Regions from separate parts of the Fusibacter sp. genome, predicted to be linked through region 1. Evidence: a T-box and tRNA genes for the amino acid it is inferred to sense, from the RefSeq annotation. Region 1 holds a T-box; the other holds one or more tRNA genes.

Region 1 (13,593 bases):
ACTTTTAACAGTATACGAGATTCTATACAAATTTGCAATAGTAAACAGCCGTTTATTATATAAAAAAACCAATCATTTGATTGGTTTTTAGGTGTAGAGTAAATAGCGTTTATGAGATTATAAAATAATTTGGACGTTATCAACATACCAGTCCATATCCATAATTTCTTCAGGTGTTAAAATTTTATTGGGTTGAACTCTAAGCTTATGGTCTTGATCATAAATCGGCCCACTAAAGGGATGAAATTGATCAGTCATAATCATTTTCTTCAATATCTCGAGAAGTTTAGCGGTTTCACTGGGTACATGTGTCTTTGAATAATAGACGTCGATTACACCTGAAGCGATTCCCCACCAGAAGTTTATCAACCTACTCTCCTCGAAATGTTGTGCTGTAACACGTTGATATGTCCCGTTTAAAATACTACCTATAATCTTTTCATAGAACATACCCCAATTCCATATCGGTGATGCCAAATAATGCTCTGGTTGCTTGGTGATCGGATTAATATCACACAACATGGAATAAACACCATAATCCCAAGTAACGCCCCGCGGCACTATCAAGTTTTTATTGCTGACAATGTCAGCCCCTCTTTCGATGAGTTTTTCACTCAAGTCTGTACTGACCTTTGGATTATTCCACTCACCTGTCCAAACCACTAATAATTTAGCGTTGGGATTAACCATTTTTATCCCCATTGCAAAGGCATTGATACAAGATATGACTTCAGGATTTGGCTCAGTCGCAGTGTAGCCGATTATATTAGTCTTAGTCAAAGCCCCTGCTATAATTCCAGTCAAATACCTAGGTTCATATGTCCTTCCAAAATAATTAGTCATATGCACATAAGGCCTATTTCCTGAGCAATTGAAAAACTTAACTTCAGGATGCTCAAGTGCACACCTTAATGTAACTCTTCTATAAATTTCACTTGTTGTAAAAATAACATCATAGCCTTGAGTTGCAAAAGATTTGATGACTTCATATGCCGATTTATCCTCAGGCACATTGTCTATAAAATCTGTTTCTATTTGATCAGCAAAATGCGTTTCCACATGTTGCCGTCCTAATTCATGCGAATAAGTCCAGCCCGATTTTTCGACGGTTCTAGCATAAACAAACCCAACTTTTAGTTTTTTATGCGTCATCAGGCTTGAGATTGTGTCCAAAAATGATGTTTTGTCGATATCATCCGAGGTTGTCATAATATCAATTTCTTCATCATCACCGTAATTTTGAAGTTCCCTAATGAGTAAAGGCATCATCTTTTCAGTCACTGCCTCATCCAACTCTTTAGGCAATTCATAGAGCTTTGCATAGAGTAAAAAAGCATCCGCAGTGGTAACTGCCAGTTGATCACCACCCGCTTGTTTAAAGATCTTCCTAAAGGGTTCGTAAACATAAGTCAAGAAATGCTGATATTTGGAGTCAAAATAGGACTCACCTGGATCATATTGCTTCAAATACCTTAGCATTCTTTTATAACGTGTCGTTTTTGAAAACCACAACTCAATAATATTAGTTTCTTTAAAAAATTCCATAAAAGCATAATATAGCTTGATATCTTCATCCTGCTCATCATATTTGGGAATCATCCTGTATATATGGGCAGAGACCTTAACAGCATCAAAGTACTTTAATACGCTGACACGCTTATTACCTTCCATAACATAATAGTAATTAAGGTACTCATATACCTTTATAGGATCTCTTATACCTTCTTCCAAATGAGCCTGACAAAGATTAGTCCATTTACTGCCAAACTCTGTATTGAGGTTTTCCAGCGGCATGAAGTTTTTCGAAAAAATCATTCTTCTCGAATTGAAATAGGTTCCAACTACTTTTTTAAGCGGAATTTCCCTAACACCCAAATCCACTGTGGCCACAATTTCTATATCCTTCAATATACCATCCAAGCTGGTAAGATGACCAGAGGCTCCTCTCGCTTTTAATCGGTTGTACTCCTTCTTCCCCTTATTTTTTGCATCTATATAATAGTCTGTTATTTTTCCCTCAAAAATCATGGTTCCACCTTCTTTTATATCAAATGGTTTGTTTGCTTTTCTTTATACCCATTATACATCATCCACGCAAAAAAAGTTAATCAAAAGGCCCTATGTGATCTAAACCACATAGAGCCTATGGTATTACTTTTCTTATCTCAATTGAGCATCAATTTCTTTTTCCAGTGCTTTTAAGATATTGGCAAAGATTGAATTAACGTCTTCATCAACAAGCGTTCTATCTGCTGCTCTAAATATTAGCTCATAGGCAACTGATTTAAAGCCTTCTGCAATTTGCTTGCCTTTGTACATATCAAACATCTTAACAGATTCGAGTAGCTCTCCACCATTCTCAAGTACAATCTTCTCAATTTGAAGGGATGTGATATCATCTTTAACTAAGATAGCAATATCACGCTCAATTGCAGGGAATTTAGGGATTGGTGTGAACTTTTGATCCGATTTCGCCATTTGAATCATCATGTTAAAATCAAGATCAGCTACATAACCACGCATTTGTAAGTCATAATTTTCTTGAACATGAGGGTGAAGTTCACCTAATGTACCGATAATATGAGTTCCCCAGATAATATTAGCACATCTTCCACTATGGAAAGTTGGGTGATTTTCTTCTTTTTCAAAATAATAATCGCTAATCCCAAGACCGTTTAAAACATTCTCACAAACACCCTTAATACTAAAGAAATCCTCTGCTTCTCCATACATACCAATTGTAAGCATTTTCTTCTCAACTGGTAAATTTACTACTGGCACTTCCTTAGGCAAGAATACACTTCCAATTTCAAATATTCTCGCTTGCTTAACTTTTCTGTTGCTGTTACGCGATAGAACGTCCAGTACATTTGGCATTAATGATGATCTCATTACACTGTATTCTTCTCCAAGTGGATTAATAAGCTCTACTTGTTGTCTTAAGATACTATTTTCAGAAAGATTGATTTTATCAAGGTCCTTTTTAGATACAAATGAATATGTCAAGATTTCATCAATACCATTAGATAAGAGTTCTAGCTTCGCTTGCTCTTCAATAAGCTGAGCATTGGTTCTCGCACCCCAAGTATCTGTCTTAGGTAATGTCATGCCAATTTTATCATAACCATAGATTCTTGCGACTTCTTCCACTAAATCGATTTCTTTTAAGAGGTCGAGTCTGTAGTAAGGTGGCTGGGCAAAATACTCATTGTCTTTTACAAGCGTTTTTATGTCTAATAATTCTAAAATACTAATAATCTCATCCGCTGATAAGACTTCTCCAATTACTTTAGAAATCTTATCCACTCTGTATGGAATTGAGATTTGTTCAGCAGGATTTGGATAAACATCTATAACGCCATCAATCACAGTTCCAGCTGACAACATCTCGATTAACTCACATACTCTATTCACAACGATTACTGGAAGGCCAACGCTAACACCTTTTTCAAATCTTGATGAAGCCTCAGTTCTAAGCCCTAAATCTTTAGACGTTTTTCTGATGCTCGATTTGTCAAAGCTCGCCACTTCAATTAAGATGTTTTGAGTTGTACTTGAAATTTCAGTGTTTTCACCACCCATGACACCTGCAATACCCACTGTTCTCTCAGCGTCTGCTATAACGAGCATTTCATCTGTTAACGCTCGCTCTTTATCATCAAGTGTTGTGAATACTTCACCACTCTTAGCTCTTTTAACAACAATTTTATGATCTTTAACAGTATCAAGATCAAAGGCGTGAATTGGTTGTCCATATTCAAGCATAACGTAGTTTGTGATATCTACGATATTATTGATTGGTCTCATGCCTGCATTCATAAGTCTCATTTGCATCCAAATTGGTGATTTTTCAATTTTTACGTCTTTAACCACTTTTGCAACATATCTAGGACATAAATCTGGTGCTTCAATGACGACTGATGCATATTGATTAACATCTTCAATTTGATTGTTGATTTTTCCAGTTGGTAAAGTCAATTGTCTTTCAAAACTTGCAGCTGTTTCTCTTGCCATTCCAATCATGCTCAAGCAATCAGGACGATTTGGCGTAATCTCGAATTCGATTATAGTGTCTTTAATATCTAAAGCCTCTAAAATGTCCATACCCAAAGTGTATTCTTTATCAAGGATAAAAATACCATCATCAAACTCTTTTGGAATAGTCCCCTTATCAAAACCCATTTCTTCTAGTGAACAAAGCATGCCATTAGAAACCTCGCCACGGAGTTTTCCTTTTTTGATTTTAATGCCACCAGCGATAGTAGCACCATGAACAGCAACTGGAATGTAATCATTTTCGCTGATATTAGTAGCACCCGTTACAATTTGTAACACTTCTTCACCAACATCCACTGTACAAACAGAGAGCTTGTCAGCATTTGGATGCTGAACAATTTTAGTGATCTTACCAACTACAATTTTGTCGATACCTTCTCCAATTACATGACTGCCTTCGTTATTAGATCCTGTGAGAACCAGCTTCTCAACGAGATCCTTTTCCATAATGCCATCTATATTAACATATTCTTTTAACCATTTTACAGGTACTCTCATAACGCCCTCCTCAAGTCATCTTAAAACTGTTTTATAAATCTCACATCGTTTTCAAATAATATACGAATATCATCGATTTCATACTTCATCATAGTGATTCTGTCTAGCCCCATACCAAACGCGAAGCCATTATAAACTTCAGGATCAATACCACATTCCTTAAGGACATTTGGATGAACCATACCACAGCCTAAGATTTCGATCCAGCCACTGCCACCACAGAATCTACAGCCTTCACCACCACATTTAAAGCAAGACACATCCACTTCACCACTTGGTTCAGTAAATGGAAAATAATGAGGTCTAAATTTAGTTTTAGTTTGACTTCCGAAAAGTCTCTTTGCAAACATATCAAGTGTTCCCTTAAGATCAGCCATTGTAATGTCTTTATCTATTACAAGACCTTCCAATTGGTGGAACATTGGTGAATGTGTCGCATCTATTTCATCATTTCTGAAACATCTGCCTGGTGCAATTATTTTGATTGGAGGCTTAGAATTCTTCATCGTTCTAACTTGGATCGGTGAAGTTTGTGTTCTTAATAGAAGATCTTCAGTAATATAAAACGTGTCTGATAAGCTTCTAGAAGGATGATCAATAGGTGCATTTAAGGCATCAAAGTTATGATATACAGACTCAACCTCAGGTCCCTCAGCAATTTTAAAGCCCATACCGATAAAGATCTCTTTAATTTCATCAAGTGCTATATTTAATGGATGCTTATGACCCCTTAATGTCTTTTTAGAAGGCATTGTCACATCGATTGATTCACTTTTTAATCTCGCTTCAATTTCAAGCTTCTTTTTATCTTCTTTAACAGAATCAAGCAAAGCTTCGATTGATTCACGAACTTCATTGGCAACTTTACCAATTAAAGGTCTTTCTTCAGCACTGAGGTTTTTCATATCTTTTAATATATTAGTAACCTCACCTTTTTTGCCTAAAAATTTGATTCTGATTTCTTCTAACTCTTTTAGGTTTGCAGCTTGTGTAATTTCTGTTTTTGCATGTTCCAACAATTGCTCAAGTAATTTTTTCACTTTTCTACCTCCTATTTTTTAATATGGCACACCGTAAAGGTCCATTTTTGACAATAAAAAAAACCTCCTCCCAATCATGGGACGAAGGTTATTCCGCGGTACCACCCAATTTAATTACATAAGTAATTCACTTATGGCCTTAACGCGGCAAACGTCACTTCCTACTTAGTTCAAAAGTGCATCTCCAGAGTGAACTTCAATGTTTCGGAATGAAAACTTTCACCAACCGTTTTCCTCTCTAAATTCCTTATGCATCTACTCTCTCTATCACAGATTTTATCAGATTTTTGATAAGGTTATCATAACACAATTCAAGGTATCAAACAACCTTTTTATTTATTTTGTATACAATATTCATTAACTTTATACATCATGATACCCGCTGCCACAGAGGCATTTAAGGATTCAGCCTTCCCCATTATTGGTATGGTTATAGTGTTACAATCAAGGCCCATAACGTCTTCTGAAACACCATTTGCCTCATTGCCGATTACAAGACAATTGGCAAGACCATAAGCTGAGGAATCATCATAGCGATAACGCGCCTTCAAAGCAGTAACGAGTAACGTGTACCCTTTCTCAACCAATAAATTAAGAGTAGCCAAAGTATCGTTGACTTCAATAATTTTTACATTTAATATCGAACCTGCAGTACTTCTAACGACTTTGCCGTTATAGGGATCTACACAGCCTTTATTCATTAAAATATACTCGATACCACTGGCATCAGCCGTCCTTATAATCGTACCCACATTTCCTGGATCTTGCAGTCTATCAAGAAATAATATTTGTGGTAATTTATCTCTTTTAAGGATTTCATCTATAGTACTGATCTCTGGCAACGATAAAACACTGATGATGCCTTGTGTATTTTCAGTATCCGTTAGTTCATCAAAGAGCTGTTTTGGGAACACTAGAACTTTCGAAATGCCTTCATATTGGTCCAACTTATCAGAATCTAAATTTGATTCAAGAAAATCTTTACTTAAGCAAATGTATTCAACCTTATAACAATGCTCAACTGCAAGGTCTACAAACCTTTCACCTTCTATGATGAATTGACTGTATTTTAGCCTATATTTTTTATTAAGAAGTGATTTAATATGTTTGAACACCTTATTTTGGTTTGAATTTATCTCTAACACCACTTACCTCTTTTAATTCTTTTCTATTTTTTTCAAATCCTCATTTTTACCAATAACAATAAGGATATCGTCTTTTAAAAGCGTTTTGTCAGGACCAGCATTAATATCAAACTCATCGCCTCTTCTCACAGCAATTACAGAGATTTGATATTTACGTCTCATATCAATTTGGACCAAGTTCTTACCAATCCATTCGTCGTTCATGCTGATTTCTAGAATGCTATAATCTGGTGCAAGGTCAATAAAATCTAGAACATTTCCTGAAACTAAATTTTTAGCAATCTTAATACCCATTTCTTTTTCAGGAAATACAACTCTGTTAGCACCAATTTTATAGAGCACCTTGGCATGCGATGAGTTTTGAGCTTTTGCGACAATGTGTTTTACCCCTAACTCTTTGATCATTAGTGTCACTAGAATTGACGACTGAATATCAGATCCAATTGTCACGATTGCAACATCAAAATTTCTGATGCCAAGCGCCTTGATTGAATTTTCATCTGTTGCATCTGCTTGAACTGCATAGGTTACCTTATCAGATATATTTTGAATAATCTCTTCATTATCATCAACAACCATAACTTCACAGCCAAGCTCTGCAAGTTTAATTGCCACACTTTGACCAAATCGACCACAACCAATTACTACAAATTGCTTTTTCATTTTCTTGCCTCCATTTGTTTTGATGCATTCTCATATAAATCAAATTACCCTACAATAATTTTTCCTTCAGGATAACGTATCAGTTTTCTCTTTGATAAATCTCTATTACTCAATGCAAGTACAATGGTCAATGGACCTAAACGCCCGAAGAACATCGCTGCTGAAACTACTATTTTACCGGCTAAAGATAAGGAAGGTGTTAACCCAAGCGATAAGCCCACAGTACCAAATGCACTCATTGCTTCAAATAATACATATTCCAAGGTTGCATCCTTCTCTGTAATTGCAAGAGCAGCTGTAACTGCAATTACAACAAAACTTGCAATGAAAAAAACGGCTAGTGCTCGATTAATTGTATCCTTAGAAATTCTCCTATGTGCGAACTCAACGTCATCAACACCTAGAATAACCGATCTAACTTTTAAAAATATTAAACCAAAGGTTGTGGTTTTAATACCGCCAGCTGTTGATCCAGGTGATCCACCAATAAACATGAATAAAATCGTTAAGAGTAAAGTTGGTAGCGTTAAATGTGCCATATTTAAGGTATTAAATCCTGCCGTTCTCGGCGTCACCGAGTGAAATAGTGCAGCAAGTATTTTTCCACCCCAATCCAATTGACCCAAGGTATCAGGATTATTTACTTCAAATAACATCACAGTCGCAAAGCCAATAACAATTAAGATCGCTGTCATTGAGATAACAAGCTTTGAATGAAGCGAGAGTTTTCTTACGCTTTGTGTTCTGCCAATATCAACAATTACAGAAAAACCAAGTCCACCAAGTACTATGAGAAACATGATGACGATTGAAACCAATGGATCGCTCACATAATTGGTTAGACTTGTGCCATTCCCCATAATATCAAAACCTGCATTACAAAAGGCGGACACCGAATGGAAAACTGCATAGTAAAAGCCGTTTTTCAAGCCAAATTGTGGGATAAATCTTATGGAAAGCAGTAATGCGCCAGCAAATTCAATTCCAAGTGTGGTTAAGATAATATATTGCGTTAGTCTTATGACACCTGATATTGAAAATTGATTTAGTGCTTCCTGCATGATGAGCCTATTTCTTAAACTAATTTTCTTGCCTAAAATTATGGCGATTGAAGTTGCCATTGTCATGAATCCCAAACCACCGATTTGTATTAAAAGCAAAATTACGGTTTTACCAAACACACTCCAATAAGTACCTGTGTCTACAACCACAAGTCCTGTTACACAAACTGCTGATGTTGCAGTAAACAGTGAATTTATAAATGAGGTTGCTTGGCCATTTGCTGCAGAAATCGGAAGCATGAGTAAAATTGTCCCCAAGAGTATCGTTCCCGCAAACCCTAAAACTAAGACTTGTGCAGGCTTTAAACCCTTCTTGAGACTATGCCTTAATTGTTCCATTATGTTCCCCCTATTAAATACTGCTATTGTTTGATCTTGCTTAAAGGTACTTTATATATTATACATTTTTTTATTAAAAAGCAAAACTATATTCCTAAATTTTAAGGTTTTGAGGCCTGGATGGGAGTTAATGGTACATAATAAAAGCACCCTAAGAAGTTTTGCCTCTTAGGGTGCTTAATCGTGTAAGATTTATTCTATTTATTTGTTTTGCATTTGAGCTTGTAAAGCCGTCAATGCCACAGTACCTACGATATCATCCGCATAACAGCCTCTCGATAAATCGTTAACTGGCATTGAAAGACCTTGAATAACAGGACCATATGCATTGGCATTCGCTAATCTTTGAACAAGTTTATAGCCAATATTTCCAGCATCTAAGTCAGGGAATATGATTACGTTTGCCTGTCCAGCAACTGTTGAATTTGGTGCCTTACTTTTACCAATTGCAGGTACAATAGACGCATCAAATTGAAGCTCACCATCAAGACTAATTTCTGGTGCTAATTCTTTTGCAATTTTAGTCGCTTCAATTACTTTATCAACATCAGGATGCTTTGCAGATCCTTTTGATGAAAATGATAAAATACTCACGTGTGGTTCTGCATGAATTAATGCTTTAAAAGTATTTGCAGAGCTAATTGCAATATGAGCTAACTCTTCGGCAGTTGGATTTGGATTAAGTGCACAATCTCCAAAGATGAAAATACCATTTTCACCATACTCACAATTAGGAACTTCCATGATGAATGCACCTGATGCGAGTTTAATACCTGGTGCCGTTTTTAAGATTTGAAGTGCTGGTCTTAACACATCACCTGTTGAGTTTGCTGCACCAGCTACCATTCCGCCAGCATAGCCCATTTTTACAAGCATAACACCTAAATAAAGTACGTTTGAAGTTAATAATGCTTTTGCTTCTTCTTTAGTCATACCCTTGCTTTTTCTAAGCTCAGCTAAGGTTTCAGCCACTTTATCCATGTCTTCAAATGTTTCAGGATTAATAAACGATGCACCATCAACATTCCATTCACCAGCTTTAGCCTTAATTTCAGCCTCATCACCAATTAAAATGATTTTTGCAATACCCATCTCTAAAATTTTATGAGTTGCTTCGATTGTTCTTGGGTCAAACGCTTCTGGTAATACAATCGTTTGAACATTGCTTTTCGCAATTTCTACTACCTTATCTAAAAATGCCATCTTAAACACTCCTACAAATTTATTTATAGCCTTATTATATGACAATTAGATTTTGTATACAAGATACACGAGAGAATTTTCGTTAATTTTTTTGTAATATTTATTCATAATTAATCAATATTTCATTTGAGATTAAAAACATTATCATCAAATGTCTATAAAAAATGACTTTCCCTCAATTTTGTTGTTTACAACAACATTTGAGTCATCTCTCGATGACTCAAACCAATTTTCGCTGACGCTGTTTGAGGTTGAACATTCCTCATCACAGCTTTCGGCTCAAATTTTGTTGTATACAATAAAAAAACCAAGTTCGATTGAACTTGGTTTATCTATTAAAAACTCTATAAGTTTTCTTTAGCCACAGAAACTAATTTAGCAAAATCTTCTGGGTTATGAATTGCCATTTCTGACAATACTTTTCTGTTGATTTCGATATTTGCTTTTTTAAGACCGTTCATAAATTTAGAATAGCTTAAACCATTGATTCTTGATGCTGCATTGATTCTAGCGATCCATAATTTTCTGAAATCTCTTTTTCTTAATTTTCTACCAACATATGCAGATCTTAAAGATCTCATAACTGCTGGATTTGCTGCTCTAAATACTAAGCTTTTTTGGCCATAAAAACCTTTAGCTAATTTAAGAATTTTTTTATGTTTTTTTCTTGCGTTTACAGCTCTTTTAACTCTAGCCATTTCTTTAAACCTCCTTTTTCTTTATGCTTCCTATAAATAAGGTAATAATGTTCTTACTCTTTTCATATCTGATTCGCTAACAGTAGTAGCTTGTCTTAAGTTTCTTTTTCTTTTAGAAGATTTTTTAGTTAAGATATGACTAGTAAAAGCTTTACTTCTTTTCAATTTGCCACTTCCAGTTTTTTTAACTCTTTTAGCAGCGCCTCTATGTGTTTTCATTTTTGGCATTGTAAAGTCCTCCTTCCGAATTTATATGAATTTATTTTTTAGGTGCAAGAGTTGCAACTAAACTTCTGCCTTCTATTCTTGCTGGTGCTTCTAGTGCTCCAATTTCATCAATTTCCGCGATAAATTTGTTAAATACTTCATATCCTAATTGAGTATAACCCATCTCACGGCCCTTGAATCTTAATGAAACTTTAACTTTGTCACCTTTTTCTAAGAATTTAGCAGCGCTTTTCGCTTTTGTTTCTAAATCATGCTTTTCAATGTTTAAGCTCAAACGAACTTCTTTCACACTAACGCTTTTTTGCTTTTTGCGTGCTTCTTTATCACGTTTTTGTTGTTCGTATCGATGCTTACCGAAATCCATAATTCTGCAAACAGGCGGATTTGCATTTGGTGCAATTTTTACAAGATCAAGTTTCTTTTCTTGCGCAAGTGCTAATGCGTCCTTTGTAGGCATAATGCCAAGTTGTTCGCCATCGTCGCCAATAACTCTTATTTCACGGTCACGAATTTCTTCATTAATATCAGCTGTTTTGATAAGATACACCCCCTAGTTTTAGTTAGAATCACAGTACATTTTCATGACTTACTTTTAAAAGTCACCCTGTGATAGTTTCATCATACGACTTGTCCATTTTGAAACAAATCAATCATTAATCGCTTAATGCTAAATGACTTATGATAGCATAAAAAAACGGCGGATAGAATATCCGCCGTTAGCAACTTTTTTAAACAATAGAGTATAAACTCTATGAGAAAAGATACTATTTACCATATGAACACTGCGTTATATGGTGAGAAGCGGGCTTCTACTTGGTTGTTTTTATGACCTTAATAACTATAACATGTCCTTTTAGGCCTGTCAAGTTATTTTGATAATTTTCTTTTATACCCACCTGAAATCATATCAGTTGTTATTTGTTAATATGATCTGGTGTTCATTCAGAAGGCTTATTCACCAGCTTTTTCAAAGCCAGTTGTTAGTGCTCTTGACTTGATTTCTTTTACAACAGTGCTAACAAATGCCTCAATATCCATACTGCCAAGTTCACCAATATCTCTTGAACGAACAGAAACGCCTTTGTTTTCGATGTCCTTGTCACCTAAGATCAACATATACGGATTCTTCTCAAGCTGAGCTTCTCTAATCTTATAGCCAATCTTTTCTGCACGATCATCAATTGCAACTCTAATGCCAGCATCCGCTAATTTTGCTTTAACTTCTTCTGCATAAGGAACATGTCTGTCTGCAATCGGTAAAAGTTTTACTTGAACTGGTGCAAGCCATGTTGGGAACTTACCTGCAAACTCTTCAATTAAAATACCAAGGAAACGTTCAATACTACCAAATGCAACCCTGTGGATGACGATTGGTTGGTGTTTCTCTCCGTCTTTACCAATGTAAGAAAGTTCAAAACGTTGTGGCAGCTGCATATCAAGCTGAATTGTTCCACACTGCCAAGTTCTACCTAAACAGTCTCTTAAATGGAAGTCAATTTTTGGACCATAGAATGCGCCATCACCTTCATTGAGTTTATAAGCTAAATCAAGTTCTTCAAGTGCAGCTTTTAAAGAAGCTTCTGCATATGACCATTCCTCATCTGTACCCATTGATTTCTCCGGTCTAGTTGAAAGTTCAACATGGTATGAGAAACCAAATGTTTTATAAACTTCATCAATTAATTTACATACATTTTTGATTTCGTCCTTGATTTGCTCAGGAAGCATGAAAATATGAGCGTCATCTTGTGTGAATGCTCTAACGCGCATTAAACCATGTAAAGCACCAGATAACTCATGTCTATGAACTCTACCAATTTCACCAACTCTCATCGGGAAGTCTTTATAAGATCTTAAATCTGTCTTGTAAACAAGCATGCCGCCCGGGCAGTTCATTGGTTTGATTGCATAATCCTCTTCATCAATGATAAGTGAATACATATTATCTTTGTAGTGGAACCAGTGACCCGAAGTTTCCCAAAGCTTTCTATTTAAGATAATTGGTGTTTCTACTTCAACATAATTTGCTTTATCATGAACTTCTCTCCAATATTCAAGGAGTTTGTTTTTGACGACCATACCGTTTGGAAGGAAGAACGGGAAACCTGGCCCCTCTTCCATAAGCGAAAAGAGTTTAAGTTCCTTGCCAAGTTTTCTATGGTCTCTCTTTTTCGCTTCTTCAAGCATTGTAATATACTCTTCTAATAAAGAAGCTTTTGGGAAGGAAGTGCCATAGATTCTTTGAAGCATTTTATTTTTTTCATCACCTCTCCAATAAGCACCTGCTAAATTTAAAAGCTTAAAGCTCTTAATTTCTTTAGTGCTTACCACGTGGCAACCTGCACAAAGATCCACAAAGTCACCTTGCTCATAGAAAGAAATGATTTCATCTTCAGGTAGGTCATTGATAAGTTCTACCTTGTAATCTTCACCTTTTTCACTCATGAATTTTATTGCTTCATTTCTTGGAAGCTCAAATCTTCTAAGTTTTAAATCTTCTTTTACGATATTTCTCATTTCTGCTTCAATTTTTTCAAGGTCCTCTGGTACAAATTTATGGTCTGTATCAAAGTCATAATAGAAGCCATTGTCAATTGCAGGTCCAATCGCAAGTTTAGTACCCGGGAATAGACGTTTAACCGCTTGGGCCAAAATATGCGAG
Region 2 (18,550 bases), on a different contig from region 1:
CAGGTATACACGCTAGGCTTAAACCCTAGTGCCTTCGGGATTGAGGGTTCGAACCCCTCCATCGCTACTAACCCTTGATCACAAAGAATTTTTATGTTAAAGTTAATTCTTTGGAGTGAAAAATGAAAAAAATCGTATTTGGAAGTTTCCTACTATTATTAAGTTGTTCTGCTCAAGTGGAAAGTGATCCAGGACCAATTTATGCAAGATGGGTTTGTGATTCACAAGTTGGAATGGGTACTACAATCCGTAGTCCTTGGGTTCCAGCCGAAGATATTAAGATGGATTGCCACACAAATATGTGTTGGTGGGAAAAGTCACCAAGACGTCTTGGTGAGCAAAGACAAGTACATTTCTTAATTCCAAGACCTGGAGATATTTGTCGTTATGAAGAAGCTCAAGGTCGTAAACCTGATGATCGTTTTGAATAAGAGGAAAATGAAATGCCTAAACAACGGGTGAGAGCAAAGGGTGCATCTATTGCACGAAACAAGAACATGCGATTTCGTATTGGTACACGTAAAGGTGGTCAATCTGCAATGGTAATGTCTGTACAACAACTTTTGGAAGCTTTAACTTCTGGATCTACTCGTCCAAGAGACATTCCAAAAATCAAGAAAGTTCTTGAATTGAAAGGTCATACATTGGCTGCATAAAGAATGGGCTGGTTTTAGCTGCGGCGACCCTTGTTTCCAGCACATGAAATAAGAAAAAATGAGGATTATGGGGTGGTGACGAAATTGGCAGACGTCCTTGGCCTGCTAAGCCGAGAGTCCTAGCGTTAATTTAAGTGTACATAGGATTAGCCGATACTTTTGTGTTGATCAGCATTTGTGTCGTGGAATGCAGGTTCGAACCCTGCCCACCCCACTAAATAGTATATGAAATAGGAGATGATTATGTTTTTCAAACCGAAATTCAAGTACTATAAGGATCATAGAGAAACTAAACGATACAAAACTAAGAAACGTATGGCTACAAACGTGTGGTTATATAGTTCACCATTCTTGTTAATTGGAGCAAACGTTATTGCTGGATTAACTCTTTGTTTAATGATTCTTGGTATGTTCACAACATTAATGTTTCTTGATGAAACAAAATAATCTATGGAGGATGCAATAAGGGCTAACTGGTGTGGCCGCCTGACTGTAAATCAGGTCCCTTTGGGCAAGAGGTTCGATTCCATCCTTCCTCCACCAAACACATCATTGTACTAATCGCGAAGTACAATGCAGTAAGGCTGACTACTGGTTTCATGAGCCACAGTCACATGAAAGGGATGTGATACCCTCGCCTTACTACCAACAATGAGCTTATGGTCTAAGTGAAGGGCACCCCCTAGTCTATTGGGGGAGATGAAGGTACGAACTTCTGGGCTCACCAAAACAATCTGTGCGTGGTATAAAGGTATTACTCTTTGTTTGGAACGAAGGAATGAGGGTTCGAGTCCCTCCGCACTGACTTTGACAGAGTGTAATATCAGTCTGGTAGATGGCTCCCCTAGGAAGGGAGAGGTCGTGAGTTCGAATCTCACCACTCTGAATGCTGAAGTTCAGATCGTATCGTTTTGAACTTCATAAATAACTGAAAGAATAACTGTTGGGAGACACTTTCATGTATTTTTATGTTTATAAAATAACCAATAATATAAATGGTATGATTTATATTGGCGTTCATCAGACAGAAAATCTAAATGATGGTTATATGGGATCTGGCCTCCTTCTAAAAAAGGCTCAGAAAAAGTATGGACTCGAAAATTTCTCTAAAGAGATTTTATATGAATGTAATTCTCGTGATGAATTATTTGTAATGGAATCTCAATTAGTTACCCAAGATTTTGTAAACAGTAAACAAACATACAATACTCGATTAGGTGGTCAAGGTGGACCAAAAGAACCTCGAAAAACCGATTATTATCGTTCTGGTGCACACTCCCACAATGTAAAATTAGCACAGAAAAAAGCTAAAGAAAAACATATTTTATTAAAACAACAACGAGTTGACAAATATAATCAAAATCCAGTATTATGTACTCATTGTAAACAACCTTTACTATACGAAAAACACCGTAATAAATTCTGCAGCAAATCTTGTGCAGCAACATTTAATAATACGGGCCGAGTGCCTACAAAAGAACATCGAGCAAATACAGCTCGAACTTTAAGGAAAAAGAATGATTTATGAATTTGACGGCCTAAAATTAAAAGATTGGCTTCCTATATTTTAGGCCCAATATATGCTAGACAACTAACTCCAGCTGACCTTAAAAAAGGAATTGCTAATCTTGATTTGTATTTTTGTGAACGAACAGCTGCTGGTGAAATTTTAATTCAAACGAATATTAAACAAACATCTGCACAATTTATAATCAATGAAAATACTCAAACTGTTATTGGACAAATTGAATGTTGGGATGTTAATGATTCCAATCATGAACCAATAATTTATTTCGCTTTACGAGATGATGATATATTGAAACAACTTTATGTGCGAGTTGTTAATTCTATCTCCGTGTAGCTCAGCTTGTTCAGAGCGCTCGCTTTGGGAGCGAGAGGTCCAAGGTTAGAATCCTTGTACGGAGACCAATTTTTGAGATAGAAATTATGGGTATGGCAAATGAGTGGTTGTTTCAAACAACCCATGAATTAAAACATATTTTGCGTTACTGTTTTATTTACACAAATAAAGATCCTGACACTTATTTGGATTTTACAATTGGTAAATTAAATGTGGATCAATGTCAAACAGTTAAAGAAATTTATACTAAGTTGTGGAATAAATTTCAAGAAATTAATGGTCTAAAAGAATATGTTATCCAAAATTCAAAATATGCTTTTAGCCACTTAAATGAGCCAACTAAAGAATTAAAACGTTTACACAAGTTAAAGTGGAAACTTTGAATACCTAGACGAGCGATACAGTGGGTACGGTGAATAAGAGAGTATGGTATTAGGATCTTATTTGCGAGATGGTTGCACTAGAATTGATCCTCTAGCACAACCATTGACTCGTCGTTTATTTTAATAAATCTCGATCACCTTCATCTTCTTCAATTGAAATGTCACAATGACGATCTTGAAAAAGATTTAGGATACGACAAATAATATATGCAACTTTCCATTTCCATGTGTTGTGTGGTAGACGTAACCATTTTCCAAAACGTGAAGACATTGTTTCGTCAGGATCACCACCAAAAACCGTGTTGAAAAATTGGTCAATTGAAACTAAAATATTCCAGAAATAACGATTCATACTACTCTCCTTGTAAAGTAGTATTTATTTCAAAAGGGTGATATGTTAAAAGTAAACCAAGATTGGCTACAAATGAATTATCAGTATCCAATTAAAGTAATCAAATTACTAATGTTGCTTAGTCATACTCAACATGATTTTGAGGTTGTAAAAGCATATCAAACTATCGTTACAGATGAACAAATATTAGATACTTTTAATTGGATTTGTAAACATTATCCAGAATATGTTATTGAGATGATACCTCATCATCCAAAAATTATAGGATATATAAACAACCCAACAAAAGAAATGCAAAGAGTCCAAAAATTGTGTTGGACTTTATAATGGCGATGTGGTGGAAAATAGGTATACACGCTAGTTTCAAAAACTAGTGCCTTCGGGATTGAGAGTTCGAATCTCTCCATCGCTACCAATAAATACCTCTATGAAATTAGAGGAATTGTTTGAAAATACTGATATGACTTTGGATTTAGAACCAAAGAATGTTCAGTCTATGAGTTTACTGAAAGGTCGCAAACCATTGGGCCAAGGTCAACAGGCTGTTGTTGTTCCTCACCCACGATCAAATACTGTTATTAAAAAAGTACGTATTCCAGGTGGTGATATTCAGGCTGATCCCTACGTTAATTTCTTAAAATTAGTGAAGAAAGTTGATAATCCTTTCTTTCCAACAATTTATAGTGTTAAAGCCTATCGTACACCAAGTACTAAAGGTCGTTTTCGTACTGTTCCAGGTGAATTATTTTTGGTAGTTCACATGGAAAAGTTACATCCTGCAACTCCTAAACTAATTGATTCTATTAAGCAATTACTACCTGAGCTTGGATTTGAAGGTGAAACAGAGTTAAGTAATGACTTATTTGACCAACCAAATTGGAGACGTCAGATACGTGCTAAAACAAAAAATCCTCAACTAAAACAAGCCTTGAGGTTGTTAGAACCAATGTTTCGATTATTTGGTTCTGATTTACATACCCAAAATTGGATGGTTCGACTAACAAGTGTTGGTCCTCAATTAGTAATAATTGATCCATTCTATGATTTTGCAGCAGATTTCTAAATGTCCCGTGCTAACTGTCATCGAAAAGTTCATGCCAATACTTTAACCGTTTCGGAAAGTGACGAATTAGCAAATATAAAATTGATAAATGAAACAATCAATATCCTCGTATACCCTCACGCTACGAACGTGTCGAAAGGTTAATTGGATACATGCAGGTTCGAACCCTGTCGGGGATGCCATTCCAAACACGAAATAGCATAAATGTAATGCACTCCTCGTGAGGAGGAGGTTATCTAGATTAACAACCTAGTTTCGTGACCAGTTTTTTATGGGTACTTATAGATTTCCTTGCATAAATATGTAATAGCAAGGAGATACTAGATGAAAAAAGTAGATTGGCAAAATAGATCCTTTTTAGAGAAAATTATTAAAAGTTCTTTCTGTTATAGCGATGTATTAATTAAATTAAAATTACGAACTGTTGGTCGCAATAATGAAACATTAAAGAAATGGATTGATTACCATAAAATTGATATTTCTCATTTTGATTCATATCGTTCTAGATTGAAGCTTTTACACGAAAAAAACACTATACCTTTAACTGAAATTTTAAGCGGGAAACATCCTCAATACAAAACTTACCATCTAAAACAACGCCTTTTAAAGGAAGGTTTAAAGAAAAATTGTTGTGAACAATGTGGATTGACTAATATCTGGAATAACAAACCAATCGCTATTCAACTTGACCACATAAATGGGAATAGTACTGATCATAGATTAGAAAATCTAAGAATGTTGTGTCCAAATTGCCACAGTCAGACAGCGACATTTGCTGGTAAAAACAAATAGTAAGGGGTAGACAAATTGGTAAAGTCATCTGCCTTTGAAGCAGAGGTTTGTGGGTTCGAAGCCCACCCCCTTATCCAATTACTTACATGCAAGATGTTTGTACTTAATGGAGTCATGACCATTAAACTAAACTGATTGTCGCTTGGTGGTTATACTAGTTGACTAAGATCAGAATAAGAATAGCTGAGTTTTGATTATGTAAGTAGTTTTAAATAGGTCTGTAGTTTAACGGAATAACACTTGGCTCTGAACCAAGAAGCGAAGGTTCGACTCCTTCCAGACCTGCCAATAGGCCTATGGTGTAATGGTAACACACAACGCTTTGAACGTTGAACCCCTGGTTCGATTCCAGGTGGGCCTTCCAATATGGATCTGTAGCTCAGTTTTTGGTAGAGCACTTGCCTGAAGAGCTTGGTGTCGTGGGTTCGAGTCCCTCCAGATCCACCAAATAGAATGTTGTGTATGGTGTAGCGGATAGCACGTCGGCGTGGAAGTCGAAAGCACGAGTTCGAATCTCGTTACATAGCTTAGACAGGGTAGTAGCTGTCGACAGTGGGCCAACATATATCATCTACTACTGGTATATGACGGTCCAACGTTATTAATGGATCAGTAGCTGATGTGGTCTTAGCGCTCGGTTGAAGCCCGAGAGATGTCCGTTCAATTCGGACCTGATCTACCAAACTAATCTAGTGTATCGCTATCGAAAGATAGAGGAAGCTCAGGACACACTCGGAACCTGTAGGAGGTTAAAACCGTTTTACTACTGATACCGAAAGGGAGTGTGCAACACAAACAGACCGAGATAAGTTCCATTCTATGAGGTCGGGTTGTGGCTTAGATGAATGATACACCTCGACAGAATCCTGGCTATCGGATTAGTACAAACAATGGCGACGTGGTGGAACTTTGGTATACACGCTAGTCTTAGAAACTAGTGCCTTCGGGATTGAGGGTTCGAACCCCTCCGTCGCTACCAAAATAAAATGCTTGGGTGGTGTAACTGGAAGCACGACGGGGCTTATAACCCTGAACACTAGATAGGTGGTTAGCAAGAGTTCGATTCTCTTCCCAAGTACTGAATTTTAGTAGATAATGCATTTATGATTAAAAATGTTATTATTATGATTTTATCGATAGGGTTAATTGTTGTAATTGATGCCTTTGAAGAAATTCGACCGAATAAAATGTCTGTCAGAGTTCACTGGGTTGTGCATCAAAATTTGCAATCTGTGCACAATTACTGTGGTTCAGATGAAGATCCTGAGTTGCTTAAAACTTGGACAATTCATGGTTGTGCAACATTTGATTTAGTTCGTCACACTTGTACGATACATGCTGTCGAACCTGACCCCAAACAAGAAGAAGGTGTATTAATGACATATCTTGGTCATGAATTATATCACTGTTTTGTTGGGCAATTTCATCCAACGATGGCTGAAAAAGAAAAGCAACGTTTAGAAGAAGAGAAGAAAAAACAACAGGATCAACAATCTTTTCCAAAAGGATTAGATTGGAATAGAGTTCCCTAATTATGGACCGTTGGTGTAATGATAGCATGAGTAGCTCCAAACTACTTGGCAGAGGTTCGATTCCTTTACGGTCTGCCAATATTTCAGTAAATAAGATAATGGTTGCTGCATTTTTTGCTATACTACTCATTATCTTAGGGATAACTGATGGTTTAATGACCATTATGATTATCCAAGCAGGAATGGGTTATGAACTAAATCCAATTATGGGGTTATTCATTAATAATGACCCTTTTGCTTTTCTATTAGTAAAATTATTTGTTGCAATTGGTTTCACATGGTACGTCTATCATTATGGAGATGGTAGATACAAATGGTGTAATAGGGAATTGATTTTACCCCTATTATGCATACCATATATGTTTATCGTAGGGATACAAATTGCGCATCTTATATCTTAGTTTGATATTATTGGTTAGTTGTTCGACACCTTTAGTAGATCCAACTCCTATTAATAATGAAACCCATATTAAATGGGTTCGTCATAAAGATTTGTTTGAACTTGAAAAAGCATGTGTAAAGGTTGCTCCCAGACCCAACAAATTCTTTGAATATCATGGTTGTGCAACGTTTAATCTAAAAACAAAAGAATGTATAATTCATACATTAAATCCTCAAGAATATATTGGTGAGGACATGGCTTACTTAGGTCATGAAGTTAAACATTGTTTTGATGGGAATTTTCACAAATGAGTATTGATTATAGAGATATGGATCGTGATATGGGTGATCTAGAAACTGCCCTAGAAGGTATTGAAAATTATTTGGAAAATTCAAAAACTGAATTGTACAATGTACAGAATTCATACGAAAATTTACAAACACAATACGAAGAAATCGTAAGTGAACGAGATTCGCTGGAAAGTGAAGTAGAAGATTTGCAGGGAATGAATGAAGACCTGCAAAGTCAATTATTTCATGCTCATAATGAAATTGATGCCTTGAACGAAGTCATTTCTGAATATGAGAAAAATGAAAAGCCTTCAAATAAATTTGAAGCCCATTCACAAATTTTAAGAGATATGCTTGAATAATGGAAACTGTTAAAGAGAAACAAACCGAAAAGCAAAAATTAAAACCACCTAGTAACTATAATGTCATTTTAATTAATGATGATTTTACTCCAATGGATTTTGTTGTTAGTGTTTTAGTTCAACTGTTTAATCATCCAATTGAGAAAGCTAATAAAATCATGTTAGACATTCACAACAAAGGTGAAGGTGTAGCTGGCTCTTATACAAAGGAAATAGCCGAAACAAGAGTTGCTCAAGTAAATAATATCGCTCAGCATTATGGGCATCCACTTAAAGCAGATATTAAACAAATTTAATGCCCCATCCTGTGGATTCAGGACGTGAGTCTTCTAAGCTCGTAGTCGAGGGTTCGATTCCTTCATGGGGTGCCAAATATAAAGAATGAAATTCATGATAGTTAGAGGTGTAACTGTTGATGGACGAAAATTTCGTCCAAGCACATGGATTGAAATGATTGCAGGTAATTTTGCAACATTCAAAAACGGAAGATTAAAATGGAATGACCATATTTTTCCTGGAATGTGGGAGTTCGACGGACAAGTTGAAAAAGTATTGTGTTTAACTGATGCTATACGTTATTTTCATCCTGAAATTGAAGACTTTGTTCGTGAGTTCGTTAAAGAAAACAATTTAATAATGGAAGAGTAATCCGAGTTTGGACTAGCGGAGCCTACCTCGAAAATAGGTTGTGTAGAGATACACGTGCAGGTTCGAATCCTGTCTCTTCCGCCAAAAAAATATCTATGGTGTCTGTAGCATAATTGGAATAATGCCTCTGACTGTGAATCAGAAAGATGCGAGTTCGAGTCTCGTTGGACACCCCAATCACATAAATAATCCTATGAAATTACAAGACCTTTTTGAATCACCATCGGATATTACGAAGATTGTTAGTCATGCACGTAACTTGACTACATTTCTTCAACAATTAGTTCGTGTTGCTCAAGACGCTTATGATCGTCATGGTGATATGAAAAAAGTTCGAATGATCTTGGGATCGCAAAAAAGTAGATGGTTTTCAGCTAATTATCCCGTTCGTAGAAAAGAATCTACTATTCAAGGTACTTTAGAATTATTTAAAAGCAGTACAGCAAAAAAACTTGCAAACCTAAAACTATATGCTCAAACAGCCAACGAAGATCAAGAATCACGTAGTTCACATTTAGATACACTTGCTGAACAATTACCAAACGTTTTACGTGGACTTGCATCACAAGCTGATAAAAATTCTCGTCAGCAATTGTTATCAGCTGCTGATGGTTTGATAAATGCTTATGACAGATTTATAACCAAGCTAACTGACTTAAAAACTCAGGGAATGGCAAAACGTCCTGAGAAGATTAAGAAAGTTAAACAAGAAAATTTGCTTGGAAAACAAAATAGTAGTGCTGAAGACGTTGTAAATGAACTAATTCGTACAAAGATTCCAAAAGAATTGCGAGGTGATATTCGTAAAACTATTTCTCGAATGGGTAGCAATAAACTACAAGCATTAATGAAAATCATGCATGATATGGGTATACACGAAAGTGTTGAAATGGATCCAATAAGGTTCTTAAAGATTGTTAACAAAGCAATCGAACGTAGACGTAAAGAGCAAGTTAACCCAACCGAAAAGTATCCAAAAATCAAAAAGGATAAGAAAGATAAAGATCCTGACGACCCAAAAGGTCAAAATGTTGATGAGTATGCATAATGTTGTTGTCTGAATTAAAACAAGTTCAAAAAAGAACAAAACACTTAGATCGTAAAGCATTATATCCTAATGAATTGGGGACAGGGGCTGATGCTGAAGTATATCAGCACCCAAAGAAATCGAATACTGTTGTCAAGTTTGCATTTGTTCGTAATCCTAAACACGATGGGTTTGTTGATTATGTAAAGATGATAGAGCAACACAAAGATAATATCTTTTTTCCCAGAATTTATACAGCTAAATTGTATGATCATAGTAATCCAAAATATGAGGATGAAGACTATAACTTGGTTGTAACAATGGAAAAGTTAATACCACTAAATCATCCAAAAGTAGCTCACATGCGTGATGAATTGTTGAAATCTATTGGAATATCAGAAAAAGATTTGGCTGACATGAGAGATTTATTTGGAACACGTGAAGCTGATTCTCACGAAACTTTACGATTAAAAGCAAAATTTTCATCGCCAAGATGGCGTAGACGATTAATGGCTGTATCAACGAACGATGAGTTCAAACGTGCATTACAATTGTTAGAACCATTAATGAGTAAGTATGCTACTGATTTACATTTGAATAATTTTATGGTACGATTAACTGGAACTGGGCCACAATTGGTAATTACAGATCCATTTTATACAGAAAATCCTGCAGAACATCGCAAAGGATTAAATAATCGTATTAGATTCATGCAAAATCAAAAAGGAATAAGATAAATTACTACCCTCTTAGCTCAACTGGATAGAGTACTCGGCTTCGAACCGAGAGGTTGCGGGTTCAAATCCTGCAGGGGGTGCCAAACATTGGAAGAATAAGCCGAGTTGGACTAGCGGCGACTGCCTTGAAAGCAGAGGGCCTGTGATGAGCAGGTGTGTGGGTTCGAGTCCCACTTCTTCCGCCAATTGCATAAATAAACTTATGGATAGAAATCGTTTACTAGAATTAGCAGGTGTTGACTCTTCAAACAAAATAGATGAAGGTCTTGGTAGTGATGAAGTTTACAATACTTTGTTTAAATTAGCTGAACAAGCCGATGCAGCACGTCGTGGTTTGGGCATCGCAAATAAATTGCGTGATCCTGCAGATCGTCGTAAGCATCGTAGCCGAATTATGACGAATCTTAATAGAATGCGTGCGTTAATTCGTAAAGCTGAACAGGCTTTGGATGCTGAATTAAATGGTGAACAATCCATGTCTGACGAAATGCCAGATGATAATGCGGGTATGATGTAAAGGTAGCCTGGAACCTTGCCAAGGTTTTCGTGAGGGTTCAATTCCCTCTACCCGCTCCAACAATCGCGGAATAGAGAAGAGGTTATCTCACCGGGCTCATAACTCGGAGATCGTGTGGTTCAAATCCCACTTCCGCTACCAATTCCATGAAGAAAAAAGACGCTGAAACAATAAAAGTCCTAACCCAATTAGGGTTACGCCAAGACCAACAATTAACTCCTGAACAGGAACAAATGTTGAAGAATGCTCTTGACCCCCAAGAAGATTATCTCGAAAAGATCAAAAAATTATTTGAACCTACTGACAAATAGTTTCTTTTCCTGTATACTATTCGAATGAATAGTTTGCTTACAAGAGATCAATTTCGCACCCAAGTATTCAGTCGAGACAAATATAGATGTGTTGTTTGTGGTCAACCTGCAAAAGATGCTCATCATATACTCGAACGTCGCTTATGGCCCGATGGTGGTTATTATTTGAATAATGGTGCATCTGTCTGTGAAACTCATCACTTAGAGTGTGAGATGACTACAATCTCTGTTGAAAAAATTCGTGAACTTTGTGGAATAATAAAACCTATCTTACCACCTCATCTTTATGATGATCAGATTTACGATAAATGGGGAAATATTATTCAACCAAACGGTCAGCGACTAAAAGGTGAATTATTCTACGATGAAAGTATTCAAAAAATTCTTGGTAGAGGTCAAGTTTTAGATCTGTTTACTACTCATATTAAATATCCAAGAACATATCATTTACCTTGGTCTCAAGGTATGCACGATGATGATCGAATGATGCCTAACACTGACATGTTTAAAGGTGAACGTGTTATTGTTACAGAAAAAATGGATGGTGAAAATACAACAATGTATAATAACCATATTCATGCTAGATCGATTGATAGTGTAAACCACGAAAGTAGGAATTGGGTTAAAAACTTTTGGTCTCACATTAGTTATGAGATTCCTGATAATTGGCGAATATGTGGCGAAAACATGTTTGCTGAACATTCCATTCATTATGATAACTTAAGTAGTTATTTTTATGGTTTTTCAATTTGGGAAAATGATATTTGTTTGAGTTGGGATGAGACTTTAGAATTTTTTGATATACTTGAAATAGAAACCGTACCTGTTTTGTATGATGGTCCATTTGATGATCTTCTTGTAGAGAATCTTTGGGATGATGCAATGCATGGATCACATGAAGGTTATGTGATGAGGTTAGCTGATTCATTTGCTATGAAGGATTTTCGTTTTTGTGTTGGAAAATTTGTTCGTAAAAATCATATCAATACAGTTAAACACTGGATGCATGGTCAACGAATAGTCACCAACAAATTAAAATATTAATATGTTACCTAAATTTGAAGAATTGTTAAAATTAGAAAAAGGTCCCAGAATACATCCAAACGGATTTATTCAATTAGATTTAGATAAAGAACATCGATTGCATGTATGGCCCGATGAAGACTTGATTCCAAAGAATCCTGCTCATATTCATGATCATACATTTGGTTTTGAAAGTACAGTTATTAAAGGTAGTATTGCTAACTTTGATTATAACTTATTGAGAGGTGATGCTTATCATATCTATCACGTTATACCTTATGCAATAAATCAACGTGAAGAACCGATGACAAAACTATCTAATTATACGTATGATGCTAAATCTGTTAATCATTCAATGTATAATGAAGGTGAAACTTGGTATATGCCACCCTTTATGTTTCATGATGTAATGTGGTTTGGGTTGGCTGCAACAATTATTAAGATTGGTGAAGTAACGGAACATACAACTGCAAAAGTGTTATGTCCTATTGATGAAACACCAGAAGAGAAGTTTGATCGACACAATACATTAAGTACAGATGAATTGTGGGCTTGGATTGAAAAAATTTATGAATAAATGGTAGGGTGGCAGAGTGGTTGAATGCACTGTCTTGGAAAGGCAGCGACTCACGAAAGTGGGTCCGTGGGTTCGAATCCCACCCCTATCGCCAATTAGAGGTGAAACATGAAAAAATTAGCATTCTTAGGTTTCTTACTTGCATTATCTTTTAATGCAAACGCTGACTGTCAAAAAGTTGTAACATTGGAATTGTCACAATCTCATTTTACCCTTGACCTTTGGGAGCATGCAAAAGATGCTATGAACAAACAAGAAGTAAAATTACCTTTTTCGTGTGAATTTGCTGACTCATTGAAAGTTGGCGATGATTTAATGAAAGATGGTTTTCGTGTTGGTAGCTTTATTGTGCATGGATCGTTTGGTGATTGGCATTTAAAAGTTAAATCAAAATGAATGTAAATGAATTAAAAACATTAGCCGAGAGTCGTGGCTATAAAGCTCAAATATCTAACAACAAATGTTGGATAAAAACAATGTTGTTTATAGGTAAATTTCATTGGGTTTTATTTGAACCAGAAACTGATCTTGGTGATTAAATAAAACCGTTGAAAAAAATTTTATTTTCTATTATAAATAAACTCGAATCGCCTCAAAAGGGATTCACAGTTATATTGCTTTTAGGAGGATATTACCATGTCTGATTTAGACCGTTTATTTAATGAACTTTTTTCCACATCTATTGGATATGATCGTTTAAGTAGTCAACTACGCAAAAATCAATCATTCCCACCATATAATATTGTAAAACTTGAAAATAGTGATGATGTATATGTTATTTCACTTGCCGTTGCAGGATATTCAAGGGATGATATTGACGTCGAACTTCAAGATGGTGTACTTACAGTAACTGGAAAAAGCGATACCTCAGATAAACTTTCTGAAAATTTGGTGTATTTACATCAAGGAATTGCTCAACGCAAATTTAAACAACGTTTTAACCTCGATGAATATATTGAAGTTGAAGGTGCAATGATGGAAGATGGTTTACTACATATTAAGTTACGTAGACATCTCCCTGAAGAAAAACAAGCTCGAAAAATTGCCATTAATCATGGTGTTGATTCGAAGCTTCTTCTTGAATAACGTTGGGCGGTGATAAACCGCCCCATGCGTCTGTGGTGTTAATGGTAACATTCGTGGCTTCCAACCATGAGTTGCCCGTTCGAGTCGGGTCAGGCGCTCCAATAATGGTTCCATAGCTGAGGGGATTAGCACCGCTTTTACAAGGCGGAGACGTTGGTTCGATTCCAACTGGAACTACCAATTCGAGGTACAAGATGGCTAAGAAGAAAAAATTTCCTGAGCCGAAAGGTGGGTGGGAATATATTCCAAAAGGTTCAATGTGTATTGTTTGTACACACTTTGAAGATAATTGTTCAAATTTTGATTTCAATAAAATGCCTTCCATCGAAATGGATGAGAAATTTAAAGTAGTAAAGTGTTCACATTTTGAAAAAGATGATGTACAGTGTTACACATTAAAATAAGAGGAAGAGAAATTGGAAATTAAATATATGTTGGACGGTGCTTCCGTCCGAATCGTCAAAATTAATGAAGAAACTGCTCTCGACAAATTACCCGCTCGAATCTATTCAGTTGAATTTGCTCAACTACTAGGTTATTATTTGTCTATTGTAAAAGATCAGTTTGAAGTTCCTGCTAAAATTTATGGTCGCACAAACAAACGTGCTGAAAAAATTCTTTATTCATATCAAGACCGTGATGCAGCAACTGGAGTTTTATTAACTGGCGACAAAGGTACTGGTAAATCTTTGTTAATGTCTTTGATAGCAAATAAGGCTATCACCGAATTAAATTTACCTGTTATTTTAATCAAAAATCCATATATTGGTTCTGATTTCACAAATTTTGTTGAAAACATTGGTGAATGTGTTCTAATTTTTGATGAGTTTGGTAAGATGTATTCAAATTCGAAACATTCCGAAGGTCCTACCCAAAATGATTTATTATCATTAATGGATGGTGTAGATAAAACAAAACGTCTATCTATTTTCACAGAAAATAGTGATTGGGATATTAGTGAATTTATGTTGGGTCGTCCTGGTCGAGCATATTACCACATTCGTCACAAAAAGTTGGATGAAGCAAGTATCACTGGTTATTGTGAAGATCATAATGTTTCTAGTGAGATTGTTGACGAGATTGTTGATCTATCACGTCGTTCAAGACTATTTAGTTTTGATATGTTGCAATCCATTGTTGAAGAACATATTCGTTTTGGTGAACATGTTGAAGATATCGTTGATGACTTGAACATTGACACACGTCAAGAAACTGTTGCAATGATGGAAGTTCTAGAAGTCTTCGATTTGGCAACAAACGAAAAACGTGTTATTCACGATACACCTTTTGTTACCAAGCCCACTAGCAATAGTTGGGATTGTGAAGTGAAAGTCAAACGTAACTTTACTGAAGCTGAAATTCGTCACATGGAAGAGGAAGATGAAGAGTTGGAAGAACGTTATGACGAATTCTACGTTCGTATCAAAGATCTCTCATACGAAAAGAATGGTAAATCTGTTTATGAAACCGATCGATATCGTGTGATTGCAAAGGATGTGCCGAAAGTTTCAACAAACTACAGTTTGTTAGTGTAAAGGATTACATTAGTTCCATAGTGAAAAGGTATCACGACACCGTGACATGGTGTAGTTAACAGTTCGATTCTGTTTGGAACTACCAATAAATAATTTGATGAATTTAAAGGAGACTTATATGTTACAACCCATAATGTAGTCCCAGTCAACACTTGCTGGGGCGTTAACAAGTGAGGTGTAACAATATGGTTATTAAATTTTCTCGTGCTCAACGTAGACACGATTATCGTCGTGTTATGAAGAAACGTCAGAATCATTGGGGCTATGGATATCAAGGTTGGCGACAACTTGAGATGGGAACTAATGATATGTGTGCAAAACTTGCTGGTATGGTTGCTCGTACCCCAAAAGTTACGAAATGTTACTGTTGTTGTAATCCAAGACGTAACGATTGGCAAAGTAGTTTAGACCGTTTAACTATGCAAGAACGTAGAGCATTAAATAAATATAAAGACGATTATGACGAGTTCGTATAATGGTAGTGCAGTTGGTTGCAACCCTTCAGGTATCGGTTCGATTCCGTTACTCGTCTCCAAATTGGAAGTGTGGCTGAGTTGGTTTAAGGCAGCGGTTTGCTAAACCGTCGACCCACGAAAGTGGGTCCGTGGGTTCGAATCCCACCACTTCCGCCAATTCTTAAATTTTCTGTTGTTTTTTATTCTATACATATTATAATAGACTAGATAAAATAGGAGATTATAATGAAACTAACCCCACTACATGACCGAATTGTTGTCCTTGAAGATAAAGCTGATGAAATTTCTCAAGGTGGAATAATTATCCCAGGTCAAGCCCAAAAGAAACCTGCAACAGGTACTGTTATTTCCCACGGTCCAGGCAAATATGTCGATGCACAACTTGTTCCAGTTACTGTAAATGATGGTGATAAAATTGTGTTTGTTAAACATCAAGGTGATATGGTTGAAGTTGACGGTGTTGAATATCGTATCATCAAAGATGAACATATCATTGGAATTATCACTTAATGGTTGAAAAGTTCGCTATTATAGGTCGCTCACTAAGAGCCGACGGTTCTGTTATTCGTGAAAATTATGTCGGAAATGAAACTGATTTAATTAATGGCACAATTAAACTCTTACAAGAAGAGTCACTTTCTGCTGCCATTTCTTTCTTTTCAAAACGAATGGCTTATCAATATCGGACTGAGCTTATTAATTGGGTTAATACAAAACACCCTGGTAAAAATGCTGAATTTGATGTTGTTTCTATACATCTTTCAACAGATGATATTAACATATAATTTTTGGAGATTACTATGTCCCTTTTAACACAAATAAAATTTGATCAACGTTCTCTCCGTTTACTTTCTCGTTCAGAAAATCATCGTGCAAAGGCTACCCTATTAACAACTTTAATTGGTGAAGCTGAAATGGTTGGTAAGAATGATGGTAACCGTGAATCAACAGATGATGAAGTAATTGCAGTCATCAAAAAATTTATTAAGAACATTAATGAGACACTCTCTCACATCGATCCAAACCAATCAGCATATCAGATTGCTATTGATGAAAGGACAGTTCTAGAAGCATATTTACCTCACCAATATACTGATGATGAACTAGCAACTATCATTCAAGCCTATATTGAAGAAGAAGATTTGACTGATGCTCGATCAATGGGTAAAGTAATGAAATTCTTGAAAGAAAACCATAAAGGGTTATATGATGGCAAGGTTGCTAGTGATTTAACTAAAACTATGCTTTCATGAACTTTCTATTAAAACTTAAAAGATTTATCATTCGTGTAGAAAATCATTTTCATGGTAAAGGAATGGTATATCTTGCAAGCCCCTATAGTGATGAAAGTGGTTTTGTACAATCGGTACGCCACAAAGAAGCTGAATTTCAAATTGCACAAATGATGAATGACGGATTATTAGCTTTTTCACCGATTGTACATTGCCATCATTTGGCTATGATGCACCATTTACCTGCAACTTTTGATTTTTGGCAAAACTATTGTCTGGGAATGTTGAACAACGCTAGTGAACTTTGGGTGTTAATGCTCCCAGGTTGGGAAAACTCAACTGGTGTTCAGGCTGAAATTAAATATGCACAAAGTCTCAATATGCCAATTTATTATTTGCATAGCAAACGAGACGATTCTCTTTAAATACAGCAGTATTCAAATGGTTAAAGAAACTAGGCTCTCAACCTAGTGCCGAAAGGCTTTGCGAGTTCGAACCTCGTCTGCTGTACCAATCCCCTCCGATAAATACTCCATAATTCATGGAGATCTCCCAATGCTAATTGACGGAATAGAATTAACAGAAGAATCTGTTGCAGTAAACATGCAGGTTGCATCAGGAACTGCTTTCCCTGCAAGCCCATCTATAGGTGAACTATATTATCTAACTGCTGGTATGGCAGGGTTATATGTTTATGATGGGGCTAGTTGGATTGCTGCTGATGGTGGTACCATAAACGAAAGCACAATTAATCATGATAATATCATGAACGTTGGTACCAACACCCATGCCCAAATTGATGCTCACATTGCTGACACGGTTGTACACGCTAATGATGCTGTTGCAGCTTCTTCAAATGATACTGCACCAGGTTCATTATTTGATAAATTGGTTGCTGGTGGCAATATCACTTTTTCAGTGTTAAATCCAGGACTAAATGAACAATTTCAAATTAGTACTAGTCCAGCAGTAGGTGAAGCCAATACAGCAAGTAATGTTGGGGTTGGTGGAGTAGGTATTTTCAAACAAAAAACTACAACTGACCTCGAATTTAAAAACATTAATGTTGGCAGTAATAAACTATCTGTAACGGATGATGTTGGCAATAATGAAATTGATCTTGATATTGTTGAGGCAAACCTTGTTCACGATAATATTGGTGGTGCAGGAACTAACACTCATGCCCAAATTGATTCACATATCGGTACAGGAAGTATTCACTTTACAGTTGCAAGTATTGACCACACGTTAATTCAAAATATTGGTACCAATACTCACGCCCAAATTGATACTCACATTGGGGATAGTACTGTTCACTTTACAGAAGCAAGTATTGATCACACCAACATTTTAAATAAAGGTACAAATACTCACGCTCAAATTGATTCACATATATCAAATAGTGCTTTACATTCTGATATAAATGCAAAAGTGTCAGCAACAGATACTACTACAAATTATCTGGAAAGTAAAATTGTTGCAGGGGCTAATGTAACTATTACTAAACTTAATTCTGGTGCAAATGAACAATTAGAGATTGCTTCAACAGGTGGTGGTCCTACAACAACAGTTTCAACTTTAGACCCATCAGGTGGTAGTGATGGGGATATTTGGTATAAAGTATGAAAGTTATTATCACAGTCCATCCAGGCATTGACAAACATGCCTTACTTCATGAACTTGAAGCTGATGGGTATGGTGTAATTGC

The links. The T-box of region 1 lies ahead of pheS (phenylalanine--tRNA ligase subunit alpha). A T-box ahead of a tRNA ligase gene usually reads a tRNA of that ligase, here a tRNA-Phe.
Region 2: it has a tRNA-Phe gene. The T-box ahead of pheS (phenylalanine--tRNA ligase subunit alpha) is inferred to sense a tRNA for this amino acid. The anticodon was not compared.

The regions. Positions count from the first base shown of each region.
Region 1 is NZ_JBVBZF010000051.1:660-14,252, reverse strand. Features, by position in the region: gene AC220I_RS09005 (BMP family ABC transporter substrate-binding protein) at 118-2,028, opposite strand; gene pheT (phenylalanine--tRNA ligase subunit beta) at 2,161-4,554, opposite strand; gene pheS (phenylalanine--tRNA ligase subunit alpha) at 4,575-5,594, opposite strand; T-box leader at 5,669-5,874, opposite strand; gene AC220I_RS08990 (TrmH family RNA methyltransferase) at 5,927-6,739, opposite strand; gene AC220I_RS08985 (potassium channel family protein) at 6,752-7,402, opposite strand; gene AC220I_RS08980 (TrkH family potassium uptake protein) at 7,447-8,802, opposite strand; gene pta (phosphate acetyltransferase) at 9,004-10,005, opposite strand; gene rplT (50S ribosomal protein L20) at 10,350-10,703, opposite strand; gene rpmI (50S ribosomal protein L35) at 10,734-10,931, opposite strand; gene infC (translation initiation factor IF-3) at 10,963-11,478, opposite strand; gene thrS (threonine--tRNA ligase) at 11,883-13,593, opposite strand, start outside.
Region 2 is NZ_JBVBZF010000001.1:258,847-277,396, forward strand. Features, by position in the region: tRNA gene AC220I_RS02005 (tRNA-Leu) at 1-67, shown strand, start outside; gene AC220I_RS02010 (hypothetical protein) at 123-431, shown strand; gene AC220I_RS02015 (hypothetical protein) at 444-656, shown strand; tRNA gene AC220I_RS02020 (tRNA-Ser) at 726-870, shown strand; tRNA gene AC220I_RS02025 (tRNA-Tyr) at 1,109-1,199, shown strand; tRNA gene AC220I_RS02030 (tRNA-Pro) at 1,391-1,461, shown strand; tRNA gene AC220I_RS02035 (tRNA-Pro) at 1,468-1,542, shown strand; gene AC220I_RS02040 (GIY-YIG nuclease family protein) at 1,615-2,184, shown strand; gene AC220I_RS02045 (hypothetical protein) at 2,209-2,517, shown strand; tRNA gene AC220I_RS02050 (tRNA-Pro) at 2,508-2,585, shown strand; gene AC220I_RS02055 (hypothetical protein) at 2,604-2,900, shown strand; gene AC220I_RS02060 (hypothetical protein) at 3,016-3,252, opposite strand; gene AC220I_RS02065 (hypothetical protein) at 3,325-3,579, shown strand; tRNA gene AC220I_RS02070 (tRNA-Leu) at 3,581-3,667, shown strand; gene AC220I_RS02075 (hypothetical protein) at 3,680-4,315, shown strand; gene AC220I_RS02080 (HNH endonuclease) at 4,640-5,107, shown strand; tRNA gene AC220I_RS02085 (tRNA-Gln) at 5,108-5,184, shown strand; tRNA gene AC220I_RS02090 (tRNA-Gln) at 5,322-5,395, shown strand; tRNA gene AC220I_RS02095 (tRNA-Gln) at 5,398-5,471, shown strand; tRNA gene AC220I_RS02100 (tRNA-Phe) at 5,476-5,554, shown strand; tRNA gene AC220I_RS02105 (tRNA-Phe) at 5,714-5,789, shown strand; tRNA gene AC220I_RS02110 (tRNA-Leu) at 6,000-6,086, shown strand; tRNA gene AC220I_RS02115 (tRNA-Ile) at 6,096-6,185, shown strand; gene AC220I_RS02120 (hypothetical protein) at 6,211-6,639, shown strand; tRNA gene AC220I_RS02125 (tRNA-Trp) at 6,644-6,717, shown strand; gene AC220I_RS02130 (DUF5658 family protein) at 6,738-7,040, shown strand; gene AC220I_RS02135 (hypothetical protein) at 7,329-7,673, shown strand; gene clpS (ATP-dependent Clp protease adapter ClpS) at 7,673-7,969, shown strand; tRNA gene AC220I_RS02145 (tRNA-Arg) at 7,971-8,044, shown strand; gene AC220I_RS02150 (DUF3579 domain-containing protein) at 8,055-8,321, shown strand; tRNA gene AC220I_RS02155 (tRNA-Ser) at 8,312-8,405, shown strand; tRNA gene AC220I_RS02160 (tRNA-His) at 8,420-8,497, shown strand; gene AC220I_RS02165 (hypothetical protein) at 8,515-9,369, shown strand; gene AC220I_RS02170 (hypothetical protein) at 9,369-10,085, shown strand; tRNA gene AC220I_RS02175 (tRNA-Arg) at 10,092-10,168, shown strand; tRNA gene AC220I_RS02180 (tRNA-Ser) at 10,175-10,270, shown strand; gene AC220I_RS02185 (hypothetical protein) at 10,288-10,602, shown strand; tRNA gene AC220I_RS02190 (tRNA-Gly) at 10,588-10,661, shown strand; tRNA gene AC220I_RS02195 (tRNA-Met) at 10,667-10,743, shown strand; gene AC220I_RS02200 (hypothetical protein) at 10,749-10,913, shown strand; gene AC220I_RS02205 (RNA ligase family protein) at 11,079-11,957, shown strand; gene AC220I_RS02210 (hypothetical protein) at 11,959-12,513, shown strand; tRNA gene AC220I_RS02215 (tRNA-Ser) at 12,516-12,607, shown strand; gene AC220I_RS02220 (hypothetical protein) at 12,622-12,909, shown strand; gene AC220I_RS02225 (Hsp20 family protein) at 13,150-13,599, shown strand; tRNA gene AC220I_RS02230 (tRNA-Gly) at 13,626-13,700, shown strand; tRNA gene AC220I_RS02235 (tRNA-Val) at 13,706-13,779, shown strand; gene AC220I_RS02240 (hypothetical protein) at 13,794-14,003, shown strand; gene AC220I_RS02245 (AAA family ATPase) at 14,016-15,134, shown strand; tRNA gene AC220I_RS02250 (tRNA-Val) at 15,146-15,219, shown strand; gene AC220I_RS02255 (hypothetical protein) at 15,320-15,610, shown strand; tRNA gene AC220I_RS02260 (tRNA-Cys) at 15,596-15,669, shown strand; tRNA gene AC220I_RS02265 (tRNA-Ser) at 15,674-15,766, shown strand; gene AC220I_RS02270 (co-chaperone GroES) at 15,836-16,120, shown strand; gene AC220I_RS02275 (hypothetical protein) at 16,120-16,395, shown strand; gene AC220I_RS02280 (GatB/YqeY domain-containing protein) at 16,411-16,863, shown strand; gene AC220I_RS02285 (DUF1937 family protein) at 16,860-17,267, shown strand; tRNA gene AC220I_RS02290 (tRNA-Glu) at 17,270-17,355, shown strand; gene AC220I_RS02295 (hypothetical protein) at 17,326-18,468, shown strand; gene AC220I_RS02300 (S8 family serine peptidase) at 18,465-18,550, shown strand, end outside.